One region of the Hyphomicrobium denitrificans ATCC 51888 genome, then DNA from elsewhere that is predicted to be linked to it. Evidence: predicted binding sites of a transcription regulator. Region 1 holds the regulator's gene; each other region holds the start of a gene.
The links. The regulator LexA, encoded in region 1, represses DNA repair genes until DNA is damaged. The targets are predictions, from matches to a motif close to TGTTCNNNNTGTGTTCNG.

Region 1 (5,675 bases):
TGGCTTTCGGCGGCTTAGGTGGCGCCAAGCGTTTTTTCACTTCATCAATCGGCTCGGCTATTTCGATCTTCATCGGATCTGTGCCGCCAGCGGCGTCGATGGTGCTGCGGACATGCCGCGCAACGTCTAAGTTGCGTTGAATGGCGGTCGTTTCGTCCTTGATGCCTTCCCGGGCAATAACGTCAGCCGCGAGGTTCATTTGAAATTCGTGCATCGAAAGTTCGAGAGCCCCAAAATAATTGAAAGGGTTGGCTCCGTCTGGAATTCCCTTCGCTTCACGAACCGCTGCGGCTGATGTGGCGCGATAGATTCCCTGATAGCGCGCGTCATGAAAAAACGGCTGATGCGTGTTTGCGACGCCAGCCTTCTTTGCAACAGAACTGACCTTCTTGAATGCGACGGTCGCCTTTTCCCGGCCCTCCAAACGCTTCTCGTCCTTTGTCCGAGCGTCCTCGATCTCCATCCGCCGTGTCTGAACTGCGAAATATGCTTGTGCTGCAGCTATCTCCGGCTTGGCCGGATCGCCGTTCATCGCGATAAGGTAGGCAGCCGGACGACTTAGGAAATAGTCCTTACCAGATCGCTCAGCCCCGCCACCGATGAGAAGCATAGTGTCGGTTTCGACAAAATGCTTGTCGGCATCCTCATGAATAGCTCCGAACGCTTCTTTCGCCCGGCCAAGAGTTTTTTCAAAGTTACGCCAGCTCTGATAACCCATGATTGGCATAATTTCCCTTGCCAACCAATAAGGTACGCCTTTGGGCGATATGCGTTTTGCCTGCTCGAGGCGCTCCATGGTCGCCTGATAAGCAGGCTGCATTGTCAAATCATTCGACATCAACTATCCCTCTCTCAATCGATTCTTACATCATTTTACATCAATGGATATGGAACTCAAGGGAACCGATGGTGATGGCTGATCGACAAACGATAGAAGCTAGATTGAGACAGAAAGAGAGGGAAATTCAGATACTTGAGTTTAGACTGCGTGAAGCAAATGGATATGCCAGAGCACTCCGCGAACTCCTTGGTCTTGGTCCTTACGGTGAAAAAAGCATGGTTGATCAAGCTCGCGATATCATTTCTGAGCGAGGACACCCCGTTCACATCGTCGAACTGCTTAAGGCCATGGGTCGGGAGGTATCCAGGGAAAACAGGGTATCATTGACGAGTGCATTGTCAGCCTACGTCCGAAAAGGCGAGATTTTCCGAAAATTTGGCCCGAACGAGTTCGGACTACGCGATCACAAACCCAATAAATCAAGAAAGCTGTCCTTAAGCACCAAACCGCGTGCTGAGCCACCGGACGACTTCGGCCAAATGGCAATACCGCCGCCAAAAACCGATGAAACCTCAGGAGGAGATGCTTGACGCCAAGCATAAAAGTTCATGTATTATTTGGGCATGAACAATCTGCCCATAGCTAAGCGCGTCCAAATCCTCTCGATGCTTTGCGAAGGCAGCTCTATGCGGTCGGCATCCCGCGTCTGCGATGTGTCGATCAACACGGTAGCAAAGCTGCTCGATGAGGCTGGCCGCGCCGCTTTAGCCTTCCACGACGAAAACGTGCGCGGCCTTCAATCCTAGCGCGTCCAGTGCAATGAAATCTGGAGCTTCGTCTACGCCAAGAACAAGAACGTCGTAGACGCCAAGACCCCTCCCAAGGGCGGCGACGTGTGGACGTGGACCGCCATCGACGCCGACAGCAAATTCATTTGCAGCTGGACCGTTGGCCAGCGAGACGCCTATTCGGCGTATGCGTTCATGGACGATCTGAAAACCGTCTCGCCAATCGCGTACAACTGACGACGGACGGGCTTCGGCATTAACTCGTGGCCGTCGAAAAGGCGTTCGGAAATACGGACATCGACTTTGCGCAGCTTGTGAAACTCTACGGCGACGTTCCGAAAGGTCGTAGCGTAGAAGCGAACGAGCGCAAGTACAGCCCGCCTGAGTGCATCGGTGCGAAGAAAACGCCGATCGTCGGTGAACCCGACGCAAAACACATTTCGACGTCCTACGTCGAACGCCAGAACCTTACGATGCGCATGAGCATGAAGCGGTTCGCCCGCCTGTCGAATGCGTTCTCAAAGAAGCTGGCCAGCCAACCGCAATGCGCTGTCACTGTACTTCTTTTTTTACAACTGGTGCCGCATCCACAAGACGCTTCGCGTCTCGCCTGCCATGTCGGCGGGACTCACCACTAAGCTGCTGTCGTTCGAAGATCTGATTGAACGCATGGACGCCGTTGCTCCGAAGCCGGGTCGCCCGACGACCTACAAGAAGCGCCAGCCTCAGATTTCAAACTGAGACACTGCCGCGCGCGGCTTAACGCTTGCGGAACGAGACGAGAACGTGTAGCGTACATACACGATTTGTACTTGGCATCTGGCATTTGAAGCACGTCGATCGGCAGCGTTCGCGCCGCACGTGCCTTCAGCCGAACGACAGCCAAAGGGGGCTTGAGACCTACGCTATGCTGACGGAAAAACAGAAAGACCTGCTGATGTTCATTCACGAACGCATGCAGGAGCGCGGCGTGCCGCCGTCCTTCGATGAGATGAAGGACGCTCTCGATCTCCGTTCCAAATCCGGCATTCACCGGCTGATTACGGCGCTTGTGGAGCGCGGCTTCATTCGCCGCCTGCCGCATCGGGCCCGCGCGATCGAAGTAATCAAGCTTCCGGAAAACCAGATCGCCGCCGCGACTTCCGCGACGCCTGCCGCGCCACGAGGGTTCCAGCCGAGTGTTATTACGGGAACCGGCCCAAAACAAAATGTGACGCCACCGCCATCGCACGTCATCGACGCGCGGACGGTTTCCGTTCCGGTCATGGGCCGCATCGCCGCCGGCACGCCGATCAGCGCCATTCAGAACCATACGCACGACATTGCCGTGTCGCCTGACATCCTGACCAACGGCGAGCACTTCGCGCTTGAGGTCAAAGGCGATTCGATGATCGAGGCCGGCATTCACGACGGCGATACAGTCATCGTGCGCCGCTGTAATACGGCCGAGAACGGCGACATCATCGTGGCCCTCGTCGAAGGCGAGGAAGCGACGCTGAAGCGGCTTCGCAAGAAGGGCTCGACGATCGCACTCGAGGCCGCCAATCCGGAATTCAAGACGCGCATCTTCGGTCCCGATCAGGTCGATATTCAAGGACGGCTCGTCGGCTTGCTGCGGCGCTACTGAGCGTCCTGGCCGTCATCCATACCCGCGAGTTCGCCGGGGTCGTCGTCATGCAACGCTCGGGGTTCCGGCGGAGCGTTGTCCGCGCCGGACGTCGATGGGTCGCCGCGTTTGGCCGCGACGGTTCCTGCCGCATCGAGGATACGCGGCTTCGGTAACGTTGCAGGCGGATCGGCAGCGCCCGCAGCATTCGAAGACCGACGCTTCGGAAGAACACTCCACGGCCGTTCGCCGCGATGCGCCGCGACCGTCTCCAATCGAACACGCGGCTCGGGGCTCGCCTCGTCGCGCGCGAGATAAAGCGCGTAGGCGCCGTTGCGCCAGCGATCGAACACGTCGATCACGGTTCCCGGGACAGCGCAGTCGGCCGGCTTCGGGTCGTCCAGGATGAGGATATCGGCGTTGAGGCAATCGTCGGCGACAGCTGCCGGGTGCCGCGCAACGGCGACGGTCGCGCCCTTGACGTGCGCGATGCATCCGACCGCGTCGCAACTGAACGCGCCCCCAGCCTGAGCGTCGCGCGCCGATCGTCCGTCTCCGTCGTATTCGAGCCAGCGTTCGAGGTCGTACTTCGCCCCGTGCGCGGGCAGCGACGAAAGCTTGCCCGACGCGTCGCGCACAGCGACCAGCATCCCCTTCTGCGCGACGAGCACGTCCGGCCGCGGCATCCACGGCGTCGCGACGAGCCCGAGCAGCGCAAGGCCCGCGCCGACAAGCCGGATGCGCGTCCGCCAGAGCGTCAGCCACAGACCGCCGATGAGCATCAAGGCAAACGCGATGGTGGGAATCTCCGGCAGGTGTCCCACCGCGCCCGGAAGAGCACCCACCATGTTCGCGCACCACGCCATGCCCTCGATGCCCCAAGCCATCGGCTTCAGCGCGATCCACTCCAGCCCGAACGGCATCAGAATCATGGCGCCGAGCGCCGCCGGCATCACGATGATGTTGCAGATCGGAATGGCGATCATGTTCGCCAGCACCGCGTACTGCTGACTTTGATGAAAGTTGTAGGCGGCGAACGGCGCAACGGCGACGCTGGCGATCAGCGTGGATGCGATGATCTCGCCAAAGAATTTCACGACGCGCGCGACCGGATGCGGCCGTGAGTTCGTTCCGAGGAAACGCGTCAGCAGTTCATGCGCCGCGACGAGCGCCGTCACGGCCGCGAACGACATCTGGAAGCCCGCGTCGAGGAGGCTTTCGGGAAAGACGATAAGAATCAAGAATGCGGCGAGCGCGATGTTTCTGAGCGCCATCGCCGGACGATCGATCAGCACCGCGCCGAAGATGATGAGGATCATCAACGCCGAGCGGACCGTCGCGAATGCGCCCCCCGAGATGGCGAGATAGCCCAGCGCGCCGAGAATTCCGATCGCGGCGGCAATCTTTTTGATCGGCAGCCGTAAAGCAAAAAACGGAATCGCGGCGAGGAGCAGTCGAACGGAATAGAAGAGCGCGCCCGCCATGATCACCATGTGCAGGCCCGAGATCGACAGGATGTGAAACAACCCGGAATTCTTGAAGGCGTTGTTGGTCTCGGCGCTGATGCCGCCGCGCTCGCCGGTGATCAGCGCCAACGCGATCTCACCCGTTTCGCCGGGAAGCACGGCGCGAATGCGCGTGGCGATCAGTTGGCGGAGCGTTTCGATGCCACGCCGGTACTGCGCCGTCAGCGTACCGCCGTCGGCATGCGCCTCGATCGCGGGCGGCGCGAAGGCATAGCCGACCGCTCCAACCTGATCGAACCAGGCCGTGCGCGCGTAATCGAAACCTCCCGGTAGCGCAGGCTTCGCGGGCGGCGACAGGTTTGCTTTCAAGCGTACGCGGTCACCCGGCTTGGCCTTCGACTGAGACGACATCGTCCGAACACGGACGACCGCGGGCGTCGCTTCCGGCGCGAGGCCGGCAATCGATGCCGATGCGACGGTCAACCGCTGGCCGCGCGGATATTTGACCTCGACGAGCGTCACGGTGCCGATGATCTCGGCATTGCGCAGCGTCTTCGTCAGCACCGGCGCGCGAACCGTTTCGACGCGAAGCTTGGTGACGGCGAACCCGAGTCCCGCGAGAAGGAGTCCCGCCAGGATGGCCGACGGCAGCGAACCGCGTGTCGATGCCAGCCGCAAAATGATCGCCAGAACCAACGGCACGAACGCGACGATGAGTTGCGGCTCGACGGGCAGCGCGAAGTAGGCCGCGATGCCGGCGCCGAAGCAAACCGGCGACCAGAGAAAGAATTGCTCACGCTCCCTCTCGAGCGCAAGCGCAAGGCTTCGCGTCCCGTGCGAGGGCGCGGCAATCAGCGCAGCATCGAGGTCGCGCGCGTTGACGGACATTTCCGGGACCGAATGCGAATGGTGGGAGGTTCCCCGCCCCCTTAACTTGTCTTGGTCGCCATGCTACGAGCGGAGCTTCATTCCCTCAAGGCCGATAAGCGAAAAGGTCCGATGACTGAGACCGCGACTTCCAGTGCGCCCGTCGT
Region 2 (5,675 bases), 1.6 Mb from region 1:
TTGTACGCGGCGTCGTCCATGCTCCGATCAATGGCAGCTCATCCCAGGGAATCGTCTTCCAGCCAGAGAAGCGAGGAATGACCCGGATGTTGCCGGCAACGTACTCGGCCTTGCCATCGACTAAGAGGTAAATGTCTTCATTTGACTGTGCGACCGCAGCATGACGATTGACCATTGCGGCGACCCCATCGAAGCCGCCGTTGACCTCCAGGTCCGATAACGTTCTTTGCACCTCGTCGACGTGAGCTTTGAGGTTATCGACAAGCTGCGCACTGATCACAAAGTACAGGACTGAAAAGATCGCGAGATTTGTCAGCGAAACGATTGCCGCGACCAATGCCGCCAATCGAATAGCCGCGCGTTGCGTCAGTCTAGTCTTTGTCATCGATGCGATAGCCAAGACCTCTTACGGTGCGGATCAACGGAATGTCGCCGGGCCGATCGATTTTTAATCGCAAGCGGCTGACATTCGTTTGCACGATAGAAGTTTTGGGATCGAGTTCCAAATCCCAAACTTGTTCGAGCAGCATCGAGCGTGTGACGACGCGCCCACGGTTGCGCACCAGAATTTCCAGCATGCGGAACTCACGGGGCTGCAGACGGATGATCTCTCCGCCGCGCTTGATCTCGCGCTTGATCAAATCGACTTCGAGATCGGCAATCCTATAATAGAAATCTTCATGCGCTATCGGAGGCCGCCGGCCGAGCGCCGCGACCCTCGCGACGAGTTCGCCGAGCGCAAATGGTTTCACAAGATAATCGTCGGCTCCGCTTTCAAAGCCTTCTATTCGGTCTTCGATGCCGCCAACGGCAGTCAAAAACAGGATCGGCGAACTCACGCGGGCCGCGCGAAGACGTTGAACGATGGATAGTCCGTCCAATCCGGGCAGCATCCGGTCGATGACCAAGACGTCGAACCCGCCCACAACGGCATGCTTAAAACCGTTCTGGCCGTCGTTCGAGACATCAACATCGTAGCCATGTTTGACGAGACTTTGTTTGACGAGTTTTGCCGTCTGGTCGTCGTCTTCGATGAGAAGAATTCGCATCAGGGATCATCGTTTGAGAACATAGTGTCGGGATCGCCGCGATCGTCGCGTTGGGGAAGAATGAGTTCCCGGCGTTATTCATCTAAGATCATATGGAGCGAGGTTGCTCAAGTGTTGTGGGTGGGAGGCGCCGAACCGACCATCGTGACCTCGGAACGCAACGTGATCGGATTGAGGCGGAAACCTCAGAAATCTGTATGGTTCCCGGAAATCACCGTCTGAAGGCAGGCAATCATACAAGTCGGCGATACTGCTGCCTCATTGACGGCCGACATCGCTTGGAATTTCGACGCCGGACGGGGGGCGACCAGATGTTTCATCCGGCAGGACATGTTTGCCGCAACAGCAGAACTGCGCTCGTGGCCGCATCGCTGCTTGTGAATTCGCAAGCGGGCGCCGGAACGGCTTGCGTAACCTGCACCCAGCCAAGTTTGAGTGTTCGCTGTGAAATTCGAAAGTCGGAAGCAATCGAAGGGTTGCCGTTCGGCGAGGAACTTCTGGGCAAAGCGTGCGCGAAGGTCGTCAAGTGGTCCTATGGCGCCGACCGATGTCGTGCGTTGAAAGACACGACGTGTCTCGATTGGCCGCAAAAAAGCTTTTCACTCAAGGAAGCCAAGCACGCGCTTCTTGGAGAAGCTCCGCCCTTACCGGTATCGGAGCCGCAAAATCCGGCATCGCAATTGCCGCCGGATGGTTCCGTGCAGGCGCCCCAAAATGCCTTCACGACCGCCTGGCACAAGTTCATCGCCTTTTTCACGTGGCATTAGCTGAATGACGGCCTGTGCGATCCGAAACACGCTTGGAATTAGACGCCTGACCTTGCTGATCATCATCGGCATTCTTTGCGGTGTGGCAGGTTGCGATAAGCCGGACTCTTCCGACAGCGAGGGGATAGATCGGCAAACTTGCCTCGGGTCGGAGCTTGGGCCGGTCGAGGCACTTGCGGCGTGTTCGCGTTTCATTGCTGTAGCGAACAGCCGAACGCTTAGCCGCTCAGATGCTTATTACAATCGTGGCGTTGCATTTGCGGATTTGGGTGAATGGCATCACGCCAAGCTTGATCTTGAAGATGCGCTTAAGCTCGATCCGAAAAACCGCTGGGCCAGCCAACGGCTCGAAAATGTAATCCAAGCTCTGTCGAAAGCGGGAGGCTGAATGTGAATCGCCTCATCTGGGATTCCTCACCGCCATGCCACGAGGACGGCTCCGGAAGCCATCATTGCTATGCCGATCCAATTGATGAGCGAAAGAGACTCTCCGAGAATCGTGACGCCGAATATCGCGACCAGAACGACGCCAAGCTTATCAATCGGTGCAACGAGGGCAGCGTCGCCGATCTGCAAAGCCCGGAAGTAGCAGAGCCATGAGGCTCCCGTGGCCAAGCCTGAGAGCGCGAGAAACAGATACGTATGAGCCGAGATATCGTTCACTTGTTGGAAAAGGCCGCGCGCAAGAAGAATGACGCCCAATGCCACCATAACCACCACCGTGCGGATGAACGTCGCGAGATCCGAGTTGATGTTGGCGACGCCAATTTTTGCGAAAATCGCCGTCAATGCCGCGAAGGTCGCCGATAGAAGAGCCCATGCGAGCCAGCCGAATTTTAATTCCACTGTATCAGCTCCTGTGTGTGCGGACTTTGACAATTAGATTTTTACGACATCTCCCCGGCGGCGCATACTGCCAACGACGAAGGACATGCAATCATGACTGAGGAAGAGAGCGTACATCCGGCGACCGTATCGAAGGTCGCTGAAATTACGCTTGCATTCTGGATTCTGAAAATCCTTGCCACGACTCTCGGAGAGACCGCCGGCGATTATCTCTCGATGTCGCTGGAGCTTGGATATTACGTAGGACTTGCGATTACGTTTGCCGTCCTCATTGCCGTTCTCGCGGCCCAGATCAAGTCGCGGGCCTTTCATCCGCTGCTGTTCTGGCTCGCGATTATCGCCACGACGACGGCTGGAACCGAAGTTTCGGATTTTATGGATCGCTCCCTTGGATTGGGCTATGCGCTCGGTTCCGCGCTTTTGGTTGCCGGTCTGCTTCTGACGCTTGCATGCTGGTACATGCGCGTTGGCGATCTGACCGTGTATCCGCTGTACCGGAAGGACAGCGAAATCTACTTTTGGCTCGCGGTGCTATTCTCAAACAGCCTTGGCACAGCCTTTGGAGATTTCCTCACTGACAATGTCGGTCTCTCGTTCCTGCAGGGCGCGGCGGTGACGGCAGCGATTATTCTGATCGTCGGCGCTCTGCACTATTCAAAATCTCTGTCCGATGTTCTGCTATTTTGGATCGCCTTCGTATTTACACGTCCTTTTGGAGCGACGTTCGGCGACTTCCTTACCAAACCGGCGGAGGCCGGCGGTTTGAACTTGCCCCGCGATTACGCGTCGTTGACGACGTTGGTTCTGCTTCTCGCAATCCTCTACATTTCCAATCGAAGGCCGGCGAAGAGCTTCGAATAGCGAAGAGTCGTAAGCTAAGCCGTCGAACGCGCGGCGCAGGCGTTGAGAGCTTGCGCTAGACCCGCCAGAGCTTTCGGTTTCCGCCCATAATCGGCGCACATTCTGCGCTCCTCGCCCCCTTTGCACTTGCACTTCGACAAAAGAACATTTAGTGAACATGTATGGCTATGACGCTCTTCGAAAAGCTTCCGATTTTAGCCGACGCCGCCAAATACGACGCGTCGTGCGCGTCCTCGGGCGGGCCGAAGCACAAGGCGAAACAAGGTGGGCTTGGATCGACCACCGGAGCCGGGATCTGTCACTCCTACACGCCTGACGGCCGCTGCGTGTCGCTACTCAAAATCCTGCTCACCAACTACTGTCTGTACGACTGCGCCTACTGCATCAATCGACGCTCCTCGAACGTCCGCCGCGCGCGTTTCTCGGTCGACGAGGTCGTGACGCTGACGACCGAATTTTATAAGCGCAATTATATCGAAGGACTTTTCCTGTCCTCCGGCATCATCCGCTCCGCCGACTACACGATGGAACAGATGATGCTCGTCGCCAAGAAGCTGCGGCGCGAGCACGGCTTTGCCGGCTACATCCATTTGAAGACGATTCCGGAAGCAAGCCCCTGGTTGATCGAGCAGGCCGGCTTATGGGCCGATCGCCTGTCCATCAATTTGGAACTTTCGCGAGAGACAAGCCTCCGCAAGCTGGCTCCTGAGAAAAACGCCGAAACGATCCAGTTTGCGATGAGGCAGACGGGAGAGCGCATCGCGGAAGCCAAGAAGGAGAAGCGCCGCTTTTCGCCCGCCGGCCAAAGCACGCAAATCATCGTCGGCGCGGACGATGCATCGGACCTCGACGTGCTCCGATCAAGCTCGCGCATGTACGAGAAATATAAGCTCAAGCGCGTATATTATTCCGGCTTCAGCCCGATCCCCGACGCGAGCAAGGCGTTGCCCGTCAAAGCGCCTCCGCTGGTTCGGGAGCACCGGCTTTATCAAGCCGATTGGCTGTTGCGATACTATGAGTTCTCGATCGAGGATCTCGCATCCGCCTCTGACGACGGAATGCTCGACCTCGGCATCGACCCGAAGTTCGCCTGGGCGCTGAAGCATCGCGAGGCCTTTCCCGTCGACGTGAACACCGCCGCACGCGAGATGTTGTTGCGCGTCCCGGGATTGGGCAAACGTGCCGTCGATCAGATTATCTCTTCGCGGCGGCATCATCGTCTGCGAGCCGAAGACATCCGCCGCCTGTCGCCGGGATTCAAACGTGCGCTGCCGTTTCTGATCGCGGCCGATCACCATTCGACAGCGCTTCTCGACCGGCTCGACCTGCGCAGCCGCATCGCACCCTCTCAGCAGCTGGAGTTGTTCTGAGATGGTCGAGATCCAATTGAAATCTGGTGCGGATTTCGAGGGGTTTCGGCAGGCTGTCCGATCGCTTCTGGAAAACGGCACGACGCCGGAAAACGTGGCGTGGGGCAACAGCGACGCTCGTGAAAGATTCAATGTCGCGCCCGAAAACTCGGCTACGCGAATCTCGCTTCCAGCCGATGTCGTGTCGTTGGCGAAGCTCGTCGTTTGCCACACCGATCCCGAACGCTACGGATTGCTTTACGATCTGATCTGGCGCGTGAAACACGGCGAGCGGCATCTTCTGGACGTCGCATGCGATCCGACCGTCCATCGGCTCGAGAGGATGCGAAAAGCGATCGCGCGCGATATCCATAAAATGCACGCGTTTGTGCGCTTTCAAAGCACGCCGAGCGACGATGGCGAACGTTTCGTCGCCTGGTTCGAGCCGCAGTTTTTCATCCTGCACGAAGCCTCATCGTTTTTTGTCTCCCGGTTTCCAAGCTTCGCGTGGTCGATCTTGACGCCGCTCGGCTCGCTGCATTGGAACCGACACCAACTGACCGCTGGCGGCCCAGCTTCAAAGTCCGACTTGAAAGCGCCGGAGGATGAGTTCGAGAAGGGATGGATCGAATATTATCGAAGCACGTTCAACCCGGCGCGCCTGAACACCAAGCTTATGCGCGCAGAAATGCCGAAGCGTTATTGGCAGAACTTGCCCGAAGCATCGGCAATGGGTGACATGATCCGCGCGGCCGCTCGCCGGGTCGACGACATGCTGGAGGCGCCGCCTTCGATATCGATAA
Region 3 (5,675 bases), 240 kb from region 1:
GGTCTCCGTGTTCGACCTGAACGAGCTGACGTCTGATATGCGCGCCATGCTGAAGACGCAGGTGCGCGAGAAGATCGATCTGCAGTTCCAGGCGGGACGCGATCTCTGGTACGTCCGCGCCGACAGCAATCAGCTGTATCAGGTCATCCTGAACCTCGCGCGCAACGCTCGCGACGCGATGCCCAGCGGCGGCAAGCTGACGATCCGCACGCAGAACGTCACCGAGCGCGAAAGCCAGCGCATGAGCCCCGCCGCGGGCTTCACGCCGGGCGAATACGTGCTGCTCGAAATCTCCGACACCGGCACCGGCATGAGCCCGGAGGTGATGGCGAAAATCTTCGAGCCGTTCTTCACGACCAAGGGCATCGGCAAGGGCACGGGCCTTGGCCTCGCCTCGGTCTACGGCATCATCAAGCAGTCGGGCGGCTACATTTTCCCCGAAAGTGAGCTCGGCAAGGGCACGACCTTCAAGATCTTCCTGCCGCGCTATGTCGTCGAGGATAACGAAGAAGCTGCAGCCGTGCGTCCGCAGCCGATCGCCGCCGGCAAGAAGGAACTCCAGGCAACCGATCTCACCGGCACCGGCCGCGTGCTGCTCGTCGAGGACGAGGTCGAGGTTCGCCAGTTCGCAGTCCGCGCGCTGAAGCGTCAGGGGTATCAGGTTCTGGAAGCGACCGACGGCGTCGAAGCGCTCGAGATCATGGCGGCGAATGAAGGTGAGATCGACATCGTCGTATCGGACGTCGTGATGCCGGAGATGGATGGTCCTGCGCTGTTCAAGGAACTGCGGAAGCGCAACCCGTCGATCAAGGTGATCTTCGTTTCGGGCTATCCGAACGAAGCCTTCCGCGAGAGCATGGGCTCCGACAATTTCGCCTTCCTGCCAAAGCCGTTCTCGCTCCCGCAACTCGCCGCGAAAGTGAAGGAAGAGCTGGCGAAGTAGAAGCCTCTCGCTTCGTCATCCTCGGCCGAGCGCGGCGAAGCCGAGTCGAAGGCCGGGGATCCAGCACAAGACTTGTCGCAAACGCAATATTGAGCCTTCGGCAATTCTTCTGCTGGATTCCCGAAAGGCCTCGCATGCTCGGCCGTTCGAGAATGACGAAAGAATCTCAGAGCCAGCCAGAATTTCGAGCGTCTGGGGATCTCTATCCAAACGCCACTTCTCCCCTCCTCTCAAGGGAGGGGCTGAGCATGACGTGAAGACCCATGCGGATCGCCTGAGAAAACTTCGCAAATGAAGTCGTGCGGCACACGCCTGTCCTGCTGCGAAATCACCACCGGTCCGCCGCATCACGCTTCTGTTACCCCCACCCCTAACCCCTCCCCGCAAGGGGGAGGGGAATGAAGCGGCGCCTCTGTTACCCGGCCTGCGAAGTGAGCAGCCGACGCATCGGTGGTTCGGGATGCAGGCTCTCACTCAGACGCTGCCCCTCACACTGACCCTCTCGCCGCGAAGAACGGGGAGAGAGAATGACCCTGCGATGATCCTCGCCCCACTTCTCCCTTCCCCTTGACGGGGAGGGGTCGGGGGTGGGGTGAAGACGCAGGCGGATCGTCTGCAGCAGAAATGAATGCGGGCGGCAACTGATGATCAGTGCACCGCCCGCATATCGGAACGAACTCGACGCAGATGTTTGCCGTCCGAGCTTGATCGAACCTTAGATCTCGCCCTTGAGACCCTTCTCGAAATATTTGTGAATGACCTTGTCCTGGTTCTCCAGGAGCCAGTCGATCGTCGGCTGATAGGTCATCGCCTTGTGAATGGCGAGCGCCGTCGCCTTGCGATGAATGTCGAACAGGATCTTGTGGTCGAGCTTCTCGATCGTCGCGACCGACGGGTTGAGCCACACCGACACGATGATGCCGAGATCATCGACCTTGTCGCGCGGCAGGTCGCCCGAGCGCACGGCGTCGAGCACGCCCATCGACGTCGCATACTGAACGGTGCCCATGAGGATGTTCGTGTAGCGCTCGTTCTCGACCGTCACCTTGCTGACGCACAGCGTCGGCGGACGCACCATGACGTCGGTGTTGAGCAGCGACAGCACCTTGCTGTGCCCTTTGGTCTGGTCGCCGAGAAGCGTCGCGAAGGCCGTGCCGAACGGGCCGTCCATCTCGCCGATCGCAACTTCGGGTTCCGCCGCAGTGCCTGGCGGGCCGCCCGCGACCAGGGCTTCGCCGACCCGGATGCCGAAACGGCCGCTTGATGCGCTCATGTCTAATACCTCGTCTTGGTTCCTGAAATCATTCGGCCCATGATGCCGAGTAGCGGACCGATAGCCCACTTGACCCCTGTCCACTCTATAAGTTCCGCTTATTTGAGTACGATGAGAACAAAACGTGATTGACGAGATTGGAACAAATAGGGTACATATATCCTTAATTGAAGGCGCTGGGCGCTTGCCATATTGAGGGACGACGATGGAACGGCCGGATTGGACTGTGCTCGAAGGGGGCAAGATGGATAAGAAGCAGGCGCTCGAACACGCGCTTCAACAGATCGACAAGAACTTCGGTAAAGGGTCGATCATGCGCCTGGGCGCCAATGATAAGGTCGATATCGAAGCGATACCGACTGGCTCGCTCGGGCTTGACATCGCCCTCGGCATCGGCGGCCTGCCCAAGGGCCGCATCATCGAGATTTATGGTCCCGAAAGTTCGGGCAAGACCACGCTTGCGCTGCATGTCGTGGCTGAAGCTCAGAAGCGCGGCGGCATCTGCGCCTTCATCGATGCCGAACACGCAATCGATCCGGGCTACGCCAAGAAGCTCGGCGTCAAGATCGAAGACCTTCTGATTTCGCAGCCCGATACCGGCGAGCAGGCGCTTGAAATCGCCGATACGCTCGTCAGATCCGGCGCCGTCGACGTGCTGGTCGTCGACTCGGTCGCCGCTCTGACGCCGAAGGCGGAACTCGAAGGCGAGATGGGCGACAGCCTGCCGGGCCTGCAGGCGCGCTTGATGAGCCAGGCGCTGCGCAAACTGACCGGCTCGATCTCGAAATCGAAGTGCATGGTCGTTTTCATCAATCAGATCCGCATGAAGATCGGCATCATGTTCGGCAACCCGGAAACGACGACGGGCGGCAACGCGCTGAAGTTCTACGCCTCCGTCCGCCTCGATATCCGCCGCATCGGCCAGATCAAGGAGCGCGAGGAAACGGTCGGCAATCAGACCCGCGTCAAGGTCGTCAAGAACAAGGTCGCGCCGCCCTTCAAGCAGGTCGAATTCGACATCATGTACGGCGAGGGTATCTCGAAAGTCGGTGAGCTGATCGACCTGGGCGTCAAGGCGGGCATCGTCGAGAAATCGGGCGCTTGGATGTCCTATAACGGCGACCGCATCGGCCAGGGCCGTGAGAACGCCAAGACGTATCTCAAGGAAAACCCGAAGATTGCCGCCGAGATCGAAAACTCGATTCGCGCGAATGCCGGATTGATCGTCGAGAAGATGCTGGTCAACCCGGACGCGGGTGAGGATGACGGCGAGGAGCCGGACGAGGACGGCGTGCTGCCCGACGAAGACACCAAGAAAGTCGCCAAGGCCAAGCGCTGACGAATCGAATGTCGGAGAACATCATCATCCTCGAACGGCGAAACCGTGAGCCGTTCGGGGATCCAGCATAAAACTGCCGGAGGCTCATTATAGCGCCTTCGACGAGACTTACTCTGGATTCCAGGTTTTCGCCTGCGCTCAGCCGAGAATGACGGAAGGGAGTGCGCCCACTATACAACCGTCATCCCGGCGCAGGCCGGGATCTGCCCAAGCCGATGCCTTGCGGTTTGTCGGATGCTCGGACGGATGCCCGCCTTCGCGGGCATGACGGAGACAGGGCCTGCAATATTCGTGGCGGACGGAGTCGCCATCCCGTGCCGTGAGACCGGCCTTTCCGTCTCACCTTCCGTTTCTGGACACTCTCCAGGGCCGCCGCTACAACGGCGGCCTTGAACCGTTCCAGGGACGCTTCGGTCCGGGCGGTTATGTCCGCGAATAAGGCTTGAAGGCACACATGGCTGGCGTCAGCGCAATCCGCTCTTCGTTTCTCGACTACTTCGCCAAGAACGGTCACGAGGTCGTGCCGTCGTCGCCGCTCGTGCCGCGCAACGACCCGACGCTGATGTTCACCAATGCCGGCATGGTGCAGTTCAAGAACGTCTTCACCGGGCAGGAAACGCGGGCCATCCCGCGCGCCGCGTCGTCGCAAAAGTGCGTTCGCGCCGGCGGCAAGCACAACGACCTCGACAATGTCGGCTACACCGCGCGCCACCACACGTTTTTCGAGATGCTCGGCAACTTTTCCTTTGGCGACTACTTCAAGGACCGCGCCATCGAGTTGGCCTGGAACCTGCTGACCAAGGATTTCGGCCTCGACGCCAAGCGCCTGCTCGTCACGATCTATCACACCGACGACGACGCTTATAAAATCTGGAAGAAGGTCACGGGCTTCTCCGACGACCGCATCATCCGCATCGCCTCGAGCGACAACTTCTGGCAGATGGGCGACACCGGCCCCTGCGGCCCGTGCTCGGAAATCTTCTTCGACCACGGCGATAAAATTCCGGGCGGCCCGCCGGGCTCGCCGGACTCGGAAGGCGACCGCTTCATCGAGATCTGGAATCTCGTGTTCATGCAATTCGAGCAGCGCGCTCCCGGCGATCGCATCGATCTCCCGCGCCCCTCGATCGACACCGGCATGGGCCTCGAGCGCGTCGCGGCCGTGCTCCAGGGCAAGCACGACAACTACGAGATCGACCTGTTCGAAAACCTCATCCAGTCGATCCGCCAGGAAGCCGCCAAGACCGGCGCCAAGGAGACGGGCGGCGACGCAAGCCCCGAGTTCCTGAACGTCGCCCGCCGCGTCATCGCCGATCACCTGCGCTCGACGAGCTTCCTGATCGCCGACGGCGTGCTGCCCTCGAACGAAGGCCGCGGCTACGTCCTCCGCCGCATCATGCGCCGTGCCATGCGTTACGCGCACCAGATGGGCTGCCACGATCCGTTGATGCATCTGCTCGTGCCGTCGCTGGTCCGCGAAATGGGCGACGCCTATCCCGAACTCGTGCGCGCGCAGCCGCTCATCACCGAAACGCTGAAGCTCGAAGAAACGAAATTCAAGCGCACGCTCGACAACGGCCTGAAGCTCCTGGGCGAAAGCTCCGCAAGCATCAAGAAGGGCGCCGTCTTCCCCGGCGACGTCGCGTTCAAGCTCTACGACACCTTCGGCTTCCCGCTCGATCTGACCGAAGACGCGCTGAAGCCGCGCGGAATTTCCGTCGACACCAACGCCTTCGACGCCGCGATGAAAAAGCAGAAGGATGCCGCCAAGGCCGCCTGGAAGGGCTCGGGCGAAGCGGCGACAGAAGGCCTGTGGTTCGAGATCAAGGACAAGGTCGGCGCCAGCGAGTTCCTCGGCTACGACACCGAGACCGCGGAAGGCATCGTCGCGGCGCTGGTCGCGAACGGCAAGGACGCCGATACATTGAAGGCGGGCGACGAAGGCGCGCTCATCCTCAACCAGACGCCGTTCTATGGCGAAAGCGGCGGCCAGGTCGGCGACCAGGGCGTCATCAAGGGCGCGAAGGGCGCGCTCTTCCGCGTGACCGACACGCAGAAAAAACTCGGCGATCTGTTCGTGCATTTCGGCAAGGTCGAGGCTGGCAGCTTCACGGCCGGCG
Region 4 (5,675 bases), 900 kb from region 1:
AAAGCAGCGCGCGGCCATCGCCAGGGCGGTCATCGGCAAGCCAGAAGTGCTGCTTGCGGATGAACCGACCGGCAACGTCGATCCCCAGATGGCACGGCGGCTGCTACGCCTGTTCGTGGAATTGAACAGGCTTGGCACTTCCGTCGTCATCGCGACGCACGATCATCAACTCATGCGGCAGTTCAAAGCGCCGCGCATTGAGGTGCACAGGGGCCATGTCCGGATCATCTAGCCGCTTTCCCGGACGCGCTGAGCCCGCCATGCCGATGCCGGGCAGCTACGATCCTTACGACGAGCCGACGACAATGGTTCCGTCGACGGAGCCGCCGCTCTACGCGCGTCAAGGACCTGCCGGACCCAATGTTCCCCCCGCGCCGGAGCCGGCGGGCGACCTTTACGTTCCGACGCGCGGCAGCGATCGCGGACGCAAGATGAAGGTGATGGCGCCGGTCGTTCCGCCCGGCTCGGTCACCGGCCGCTCGCTAACGCTCGTCATCGCCATCATGTGCTTTCTCGCGTGCCTGACGGCGGGCGCCGTCTGGATGATCAAGGAATCCTCCGACGCCTGGCTCAATGACATCGCGAGCGAGGTGACGGTTCAGGTCACGCCGCAGGAAAACGGCGATACGGACAAGGCGGTCGCCGACGTGGTGAGCTACCTGCAAAAGCAGAGGGGCATCGCGAACGTCCGGGCTCTCGACCTGGCTGATTCCGCCGACCTGCTGCAGCCCTGGCTCGGCTCGGGCGATGCGCTCAAATCGCTTCCCGTTCCACGCCTGATCGCGGTGGAGGTGGACCGAAATCAGCCGCCGGATCTCGCCGAAGTCGGACAGGCGCTCACTCGCGATTTCAAAGGCGTGTCGCTTGACGACCATCGCCGATGGCAGCAGCAGATCCGTGCCGTGACCCGTTCTCTCGCATTGGGCGGCCTCGCAATTCTGGCGCTCGTTGCGGCCGCGACGACGGCCATCATCGTATCGGCGACGCGCAGCGCCATGGCGTCGAACCGCGAAATCGTCGAAGTGCTGCATTTCGTCGGCGCGACCGACAAATTCATATCCCGGGAATTCGAAAAGCATTTTCTGCGGCTTGGGATCAAGGCGGGCATCGTCGGCGCGACGTGCGCGATGATCGTCTTTATGTGCATGCCCTGGCTGACGGAATTGCTCGGGGGCGGGCCGGTCGGCGCCGTCGAAATGCAACGGCTCGTCGGAACCGGTTCGCTGGACGCGCTCGGCTACCTCATCCTCGGCTTTGTTGTCATTATTATTGCAGGCCTGTGCACGGGAACGTCACGGGTCGGAGTTCACCGCATCCTCAACGGCAAGCACTGATTTCCATTGCAGTGCATGACCGGGGGACTTGCGGCGGTCGGCGAAATGCGAAATGAGAATGCGGCTTGCCGGGACATCGCAACCGACTCAAAACGCGAGGTTCCGTTTCAGCCGTAGACGTGGTTTTCGCATCATTCGCAATCGCACCCTGCACAATGAAGACACTATCGAAAATCATCGTTCTGCTGCTGGCGCTTGGGATCGGGGCTCTGGTCTTCGGCTTCGTGCTTTTCTCCGTGACCGTGACACGGGACGATGTCGGCGGCTGGGATAAGGCGGACGGCATCGTGGTGCTGACCGGCGGCGATCTTCGCGTCGAAGCCGGCGCCAAGCTGATGAATGAAGGCAGGGCCAAGCGTCTGTTGATCTCCGGCGTCAATCGGAAGGTCCGGCGCGAAGAGATGCAGCGGCTTCTCGGGCTCGATGCAAAGACATTCAATTGCTGCGTCGACCTCGGCTATGAGGCGCTCGACACGGTCGGGAACGCCGACGAAACGCGGACCTGGGCGCGCAACAACGGCTACACCAAGCTCATCATCGTGACCTCGCGCTATCACATGCCGAGGAGCCTCGCCGAACTCGCACTCGTGATGCCGAAGGTGACGCTCATTCCTTATCCCGTCACGCCGCGCCATTTCCCCGAGACCGCGTGGTGGCTGCACTCGAGCACGACGCGCGTTCTCGTTTCGGAGTATCTGAAATTTTTACCGGCCGTCGCGCGCCTCGCGGCACAGCGCGTTCTGAATTGGCGCGGCGACCGTTCCGTTGCGACCGTGGGATCGACGAGCGCCAATGGCTGATATGTCAAAGCCGGGGCCAAGCCCTCTCGTCGTCATTCGCTCGCTGATTTACTTCGCGGTGTTCTACATCGTGACGGCGGTCTACCTCGTGCTCGGCTCCTGGCTGCTACTCGGCCCCAGACGATGGGCGATGAAGGGCCTCGAGTTGCACGGACGGACGTGCGTGTGGCTGCTCGGCCTGATCTGCGGCACCAAGCTTCAGGTGCGCGGTCAGCAGTACCTTCCGAAGAGCGGCTGCCTCGTCATCGCCAAGCATCAATCGGCATGGGATACGTTCGGGCTCATTTCGCTGTTTCGCGACCCGGCTATCGTGCTGAAGGACGAACTGAAGTGGATCCCGTTCTACGGCTGGTTCTGCGTCAAGTTCGAGCACATTCTGGTCAAACGCGAGAAAGCTTCGGCAGCGCTGAAGGCCTTGATCCGCGACGCCAGGCAACGCGTCGGGATCGGGCGCGAAGTCGTGATTTTTCCGGAAGGCACACGCACGGTGCCGGGCGCGCCGCCCGACTACAAGCCGGGCTACGTGGCGCTTTACGAAGCGCTCAACGTCGTCACCGTTCCGATGGCGCTGAACTCGGGTTTGTTCTGGCCGCGGCGGAGCCTGTGGCGCTATCCCGGCACGATCGTCGTCGAGTTTCTGCCGTCGCTGCCGCCTGGGCTACCGCGCGCTGAATTCCGCTCACGCATCGAGACCGCAATCGAAGACGCGAGCCTGCGGCTGATCAAGGAAGCGGCGATGTCGCCGACACCGCCGCCTCTGGCGCGCGAGGCTGCGCGCACGTCAGCGTGAAATTGCGCGGAGGCTGGGGGCTGCTTCAGTCCGAACTCGACACCTTCATCAAGACGATCCCGCTGACGATAAGCACGGCGGAGAGAACGCGCATCGCGGTCGCTTCCTCGCCGAGCACCATCACGCCCAGAATGAACGCGCCGACCGAGCCGATGCCCGTCCAGACGACATAGGCGCTGCTCAGCGGCAGGGTTTTCATCGACACCGACAGCAGCGCGAAGCTCGCGAGCATCGTGACGCCGGTGATGACCGTCGGCCATAGGAGCGTAAAGCCGTCCGACTTCTTCATGTAGAACGCCCAAACCGTTTCGAGCAGTCCTGCGGAAATGAGCAAAAGCCAAGCCATGACCGGCCTCCTTTTGAGAGCCGGGTCGTCCCGGTCGCTGATGTGGAAAATCGGGAGGTCGTCCTCCCTGGACGTCAGATAGCCTGCTTCGGGAGGGTTTCAAAGGTTTCGGAGTTTTTCGGGCGTTAGTTCGCAGGGAAATGCGTCGTGATCGGCAGAAAACGTTGACTCGGGCGAGCTAAGAACATATCATGAACATGAAATTGAAAAAGTAAGCTCCCGTTCCCATATCTGGGGTCACCCCATGAGCGCGATTTTTTCAGATTTGCCCGCGATCTCGAACGCCATTTGGCGGCGCAAGTATCGCTTTGGCGGCTCGCCGAGCGTGGCGGCGGATCAGACGCTCGAAGACACGTTCCGGCGGGTGGCTCTGGCGGCCGCGTCGGCGGAGAAGGGCGGCAAACGTCAGCAGCAGAAATGGGCCGGCACATTCTACGAGGCGATGGCGGACTTCGGCTTTCAGCCTGCGGGGCGCATTTTGGCCGGCGCGGGCACGGACCGGAACGTGACGCTGTTCAACTGCTTCGTGCTCGGCGAAATCGCGGACGATCTGTCGAGCATTTTCGAGAGCGTGAAGGAAGCTGCGCTCACGATGCAGTCGGGCGGCGGCATCGGACACGATTTCTCGACGCTTCGGCCGCGCGGCGCGCCGGTCAAGAGCATCGGCGCGGATGCCTCAGGTCCCGTCAGCTTCATGGATGTCTGGGACGCGATGTGCCGGACGATCATGTCGGCGGGACAGCGGCGCGGCGCGATGATGGCGACGCTCCGGTGCGATCATCCCGATATCGAAGCGTTCATCGCGGCGAAGGCGGACTCGCAGCGGCTGCGCAATTTCAATCTGTCGGTGCTCGTCACAGACGCGTTCATGGATGCCGTGCGCCGCGACGCGCCCTGGGACCTGATTTTTTCCGGCAAGGTCTACAAGACAATTCCCGCGCGCGCGTTGTGGGATCAGATCATGCGCGCGACGTTCGACTATGCCGAACCGGGTGTGATCTTCATCGATCGCATCAACGCCGCCAACAACCTGCAATACTGCGAGACGATTTCGGCGACGAACCCGTGCGGGGAGCAGCCGCTACCGCCTTATGGCGCGTGCCTGCTCGGCTCGATCAATCTCGCGCGTCTCGTTGAAGAGCCTTTCACCGCGACGGCGCATGTCGATATCGCGAAACTCGAAGCGCGGGTTGCGACGGCGGTTCGCTTTCTCGACAATGTCATCGATATTTCGCGCTATCCGGTGCCGCAGCAAGCGCAGGAGGCGCGGGCGAAGCGGCGCATCGGCCTCGGCGTGACGGGCTTGGCCGACGCTCTGATCTTCCTCGGCCTGCCCTACGGCAGCGCGGCGGCGCGCGAACAGGCGGCGCGATGGATGGCGATCATCCAGAATGCCGCTTACCGCGCGAGCGCGGCGCTCGCCGCGGAAAAGGGCGCGTTCCCACTCTACGATGCGAACGTGGTGCTGACGCGGCCGAACATCACGCGGCTGGACGATGACGTGCGCGAGGCGATCGCAGCCAACGGGTTGCGCAATGGCTGTCTGACATCGATCGCGCCGACAGGCACGATCTCACTGCTCGCGGGCAACGTGTCGAGTGGTATCGAGCCGGTGTTCGACTTCGTTTTCCGCAGGCGCGTTCTGAGCGATGGCGGAGGCGCAGAGGAAGAGACCGTCGAGGATTTTGCGCACCGCGCGTTCCGCGATGCATTCGGCGACGATGCGGTTCTTCCCGAGGCCTTCGTAACAGCGGAGACGCTGACGCCATCGGAGCACGTCGCGATGCAGGCGACGCTTCAGCCCTACGTCGACAGCGCGATCTCGAAGACGATCAATTGCCCGGAAGACATCAGTTTCGAGAGCTTCCGCGACATCTATATCGAGGCTTACGACTCGGGCCTCAAAGGCTGCACCACGTATCGCCCGAATGCGATCACGGGGTCCGTGCTGTCGCGTGAAGCGCCAGCGAACGGTGACGCGGATAAGTCAGGCAAGCTCGCGACGCCCGCGTCCGGGAAGCCCGCAGGTGTCAGCGTTCCGATGGAGGATACGACGACCCCAGGCGTCGTCTACATGACGAAGCCGCTCGAGCGCGATGCCGCCCTCGAAGGCGTCACCTATAAGATCAAGTGGCCCGCGAGCGCGCACGCGCTCTACGTCACGATTAACGACATCGTGCGCGACGGGCGCAGGCGGCCGTTCGAGGTGTTCATCAATACCAAGAACCTCGAGCATTATGCATGGACCGTGGCGCTGACACGGATGATCAGTGCCGTGTTCCGCCGCGGCGGCGACGTCGCATTCGTTGCCGAAGAGTTAAAGGCGGTTTTCGACCCCGAGGGCGGACGCTGGATGGGCGGACGTTACGTTCCGAGCCTGCTTGCCGCCATCGGTGACGTGATCG

Region 2: HDEN_RS01670 (putative DNA modification/repair radical SAM protein) is a predicted target of LexA. The motif match lies at 3,664-3,681, and genes of this name have one in related genera.
Region 3: recA (recombinase RecA) is a predicted target of LexA. The motif match lies at 2,355-2,372, and genes of this name have one in related genera.
Region 4: HDEN_RS13645 (adenosylcobalamin-dependent ribonucleoside-diphosphate reductase) is a predicted target of LexA. The motif match lies at 3,451-3,468, and genes of this name have one in related genera.

Annotation. Positions count from the first base shown of each region.
Region 1 covers NC_014313.1:1,933,085-1,938,759, forward strand. The annotation lists gene HDEN_RS17765 (BRO family protein) at 1-838, opposite strand, end outside; gene HDEN_RS18170 (hypothetical protein) at 907-1,371, shown strand; partial or broken gene HDEN_RS18590 (IS1 family transposase) at 1,405-2,310, shown strand; gene lexA (transcriptional repressor LexA) at 2,477-3,196, shown strand; gene HDEN_RS09355 (ComEC/Rec2 family competence protein) at 3,190-5,529, opposite strand; gene gltX (glutamate--tRNA ligase) at 5,641-5,675, shown strand, end outside.
Region 2 covers NC_014313.1:352,089-357,763, reverse strand. The annotation lists gene HDEN_RS01700 (sensor histidine kinase) at 1-400, opposite strand, end outside; gene HDEN_RS01695 (response regulator transcription factor) at 372-1,049, opposite strand; gene HDEN_RS01690 (hypothetical protein) at 1,409-1,816, shown strand; gene HDEN_RS01685 (tetratricopeptide repeat protein) at 1,869-2,204, shown strand; gene HDEN_RS01680 (EamA family transporter) at 2,231-2,662, opposite strand; gene HDEN_RS01675 (COG4705 family protein) at 2,756-3,523, shown strand; gene HDEN_RS01670 (putative DNA modification/repair radical SAM protein) at 3,685-4,893, shown strand; gene HDEN_RS01665 (UdgX family uracil-DNA binding protein) at 4,895-5,675, shown strand, end outside.
Region 3 covers NC_014313.1:2,176,694-2,182,368, reverse strand. The annotation lists gene HDEN_RS10490 (PAS domain-containing hybrid sensor histidine kinase/response regulator) at 1-943, shown strand, start outside; gene fae (formaldehyde-activating enzyme) at 1,659-2,216, opposite strand; gene recA (recombinase RecA) at 2,422-3,555, shown strand; gene alaS (alanine--tRNA ligase) at 4,010-5,675, shown strand, end outside.
Region 4 covers NC_014313.1:2,837,972-2,843,646, forward strand. The annotation lists gene ftsE (cell division ATP-binding protein FtsE) at 1-232, shown strand, start outside; gene HDEN_RS13625 (cell division protein FtsX) at 216-1,334, shown strand; gene HDEN_RS13630 (YdcF family protein) at 1,490-2,134, shown strand; gene HDEN_RS13635 (lysophospholipid acyltransferase family protein) at 2,127-2,924, shown strand; gene HDEN_RS13640 (DMT family transporter) at 2,950-3,270, opposite strand; gene HDEN_RS13645 (adenosylcobalamin-dependent ribonucleoside-diphosphate reductase) at 3,515-5,675, shown strand, end outside.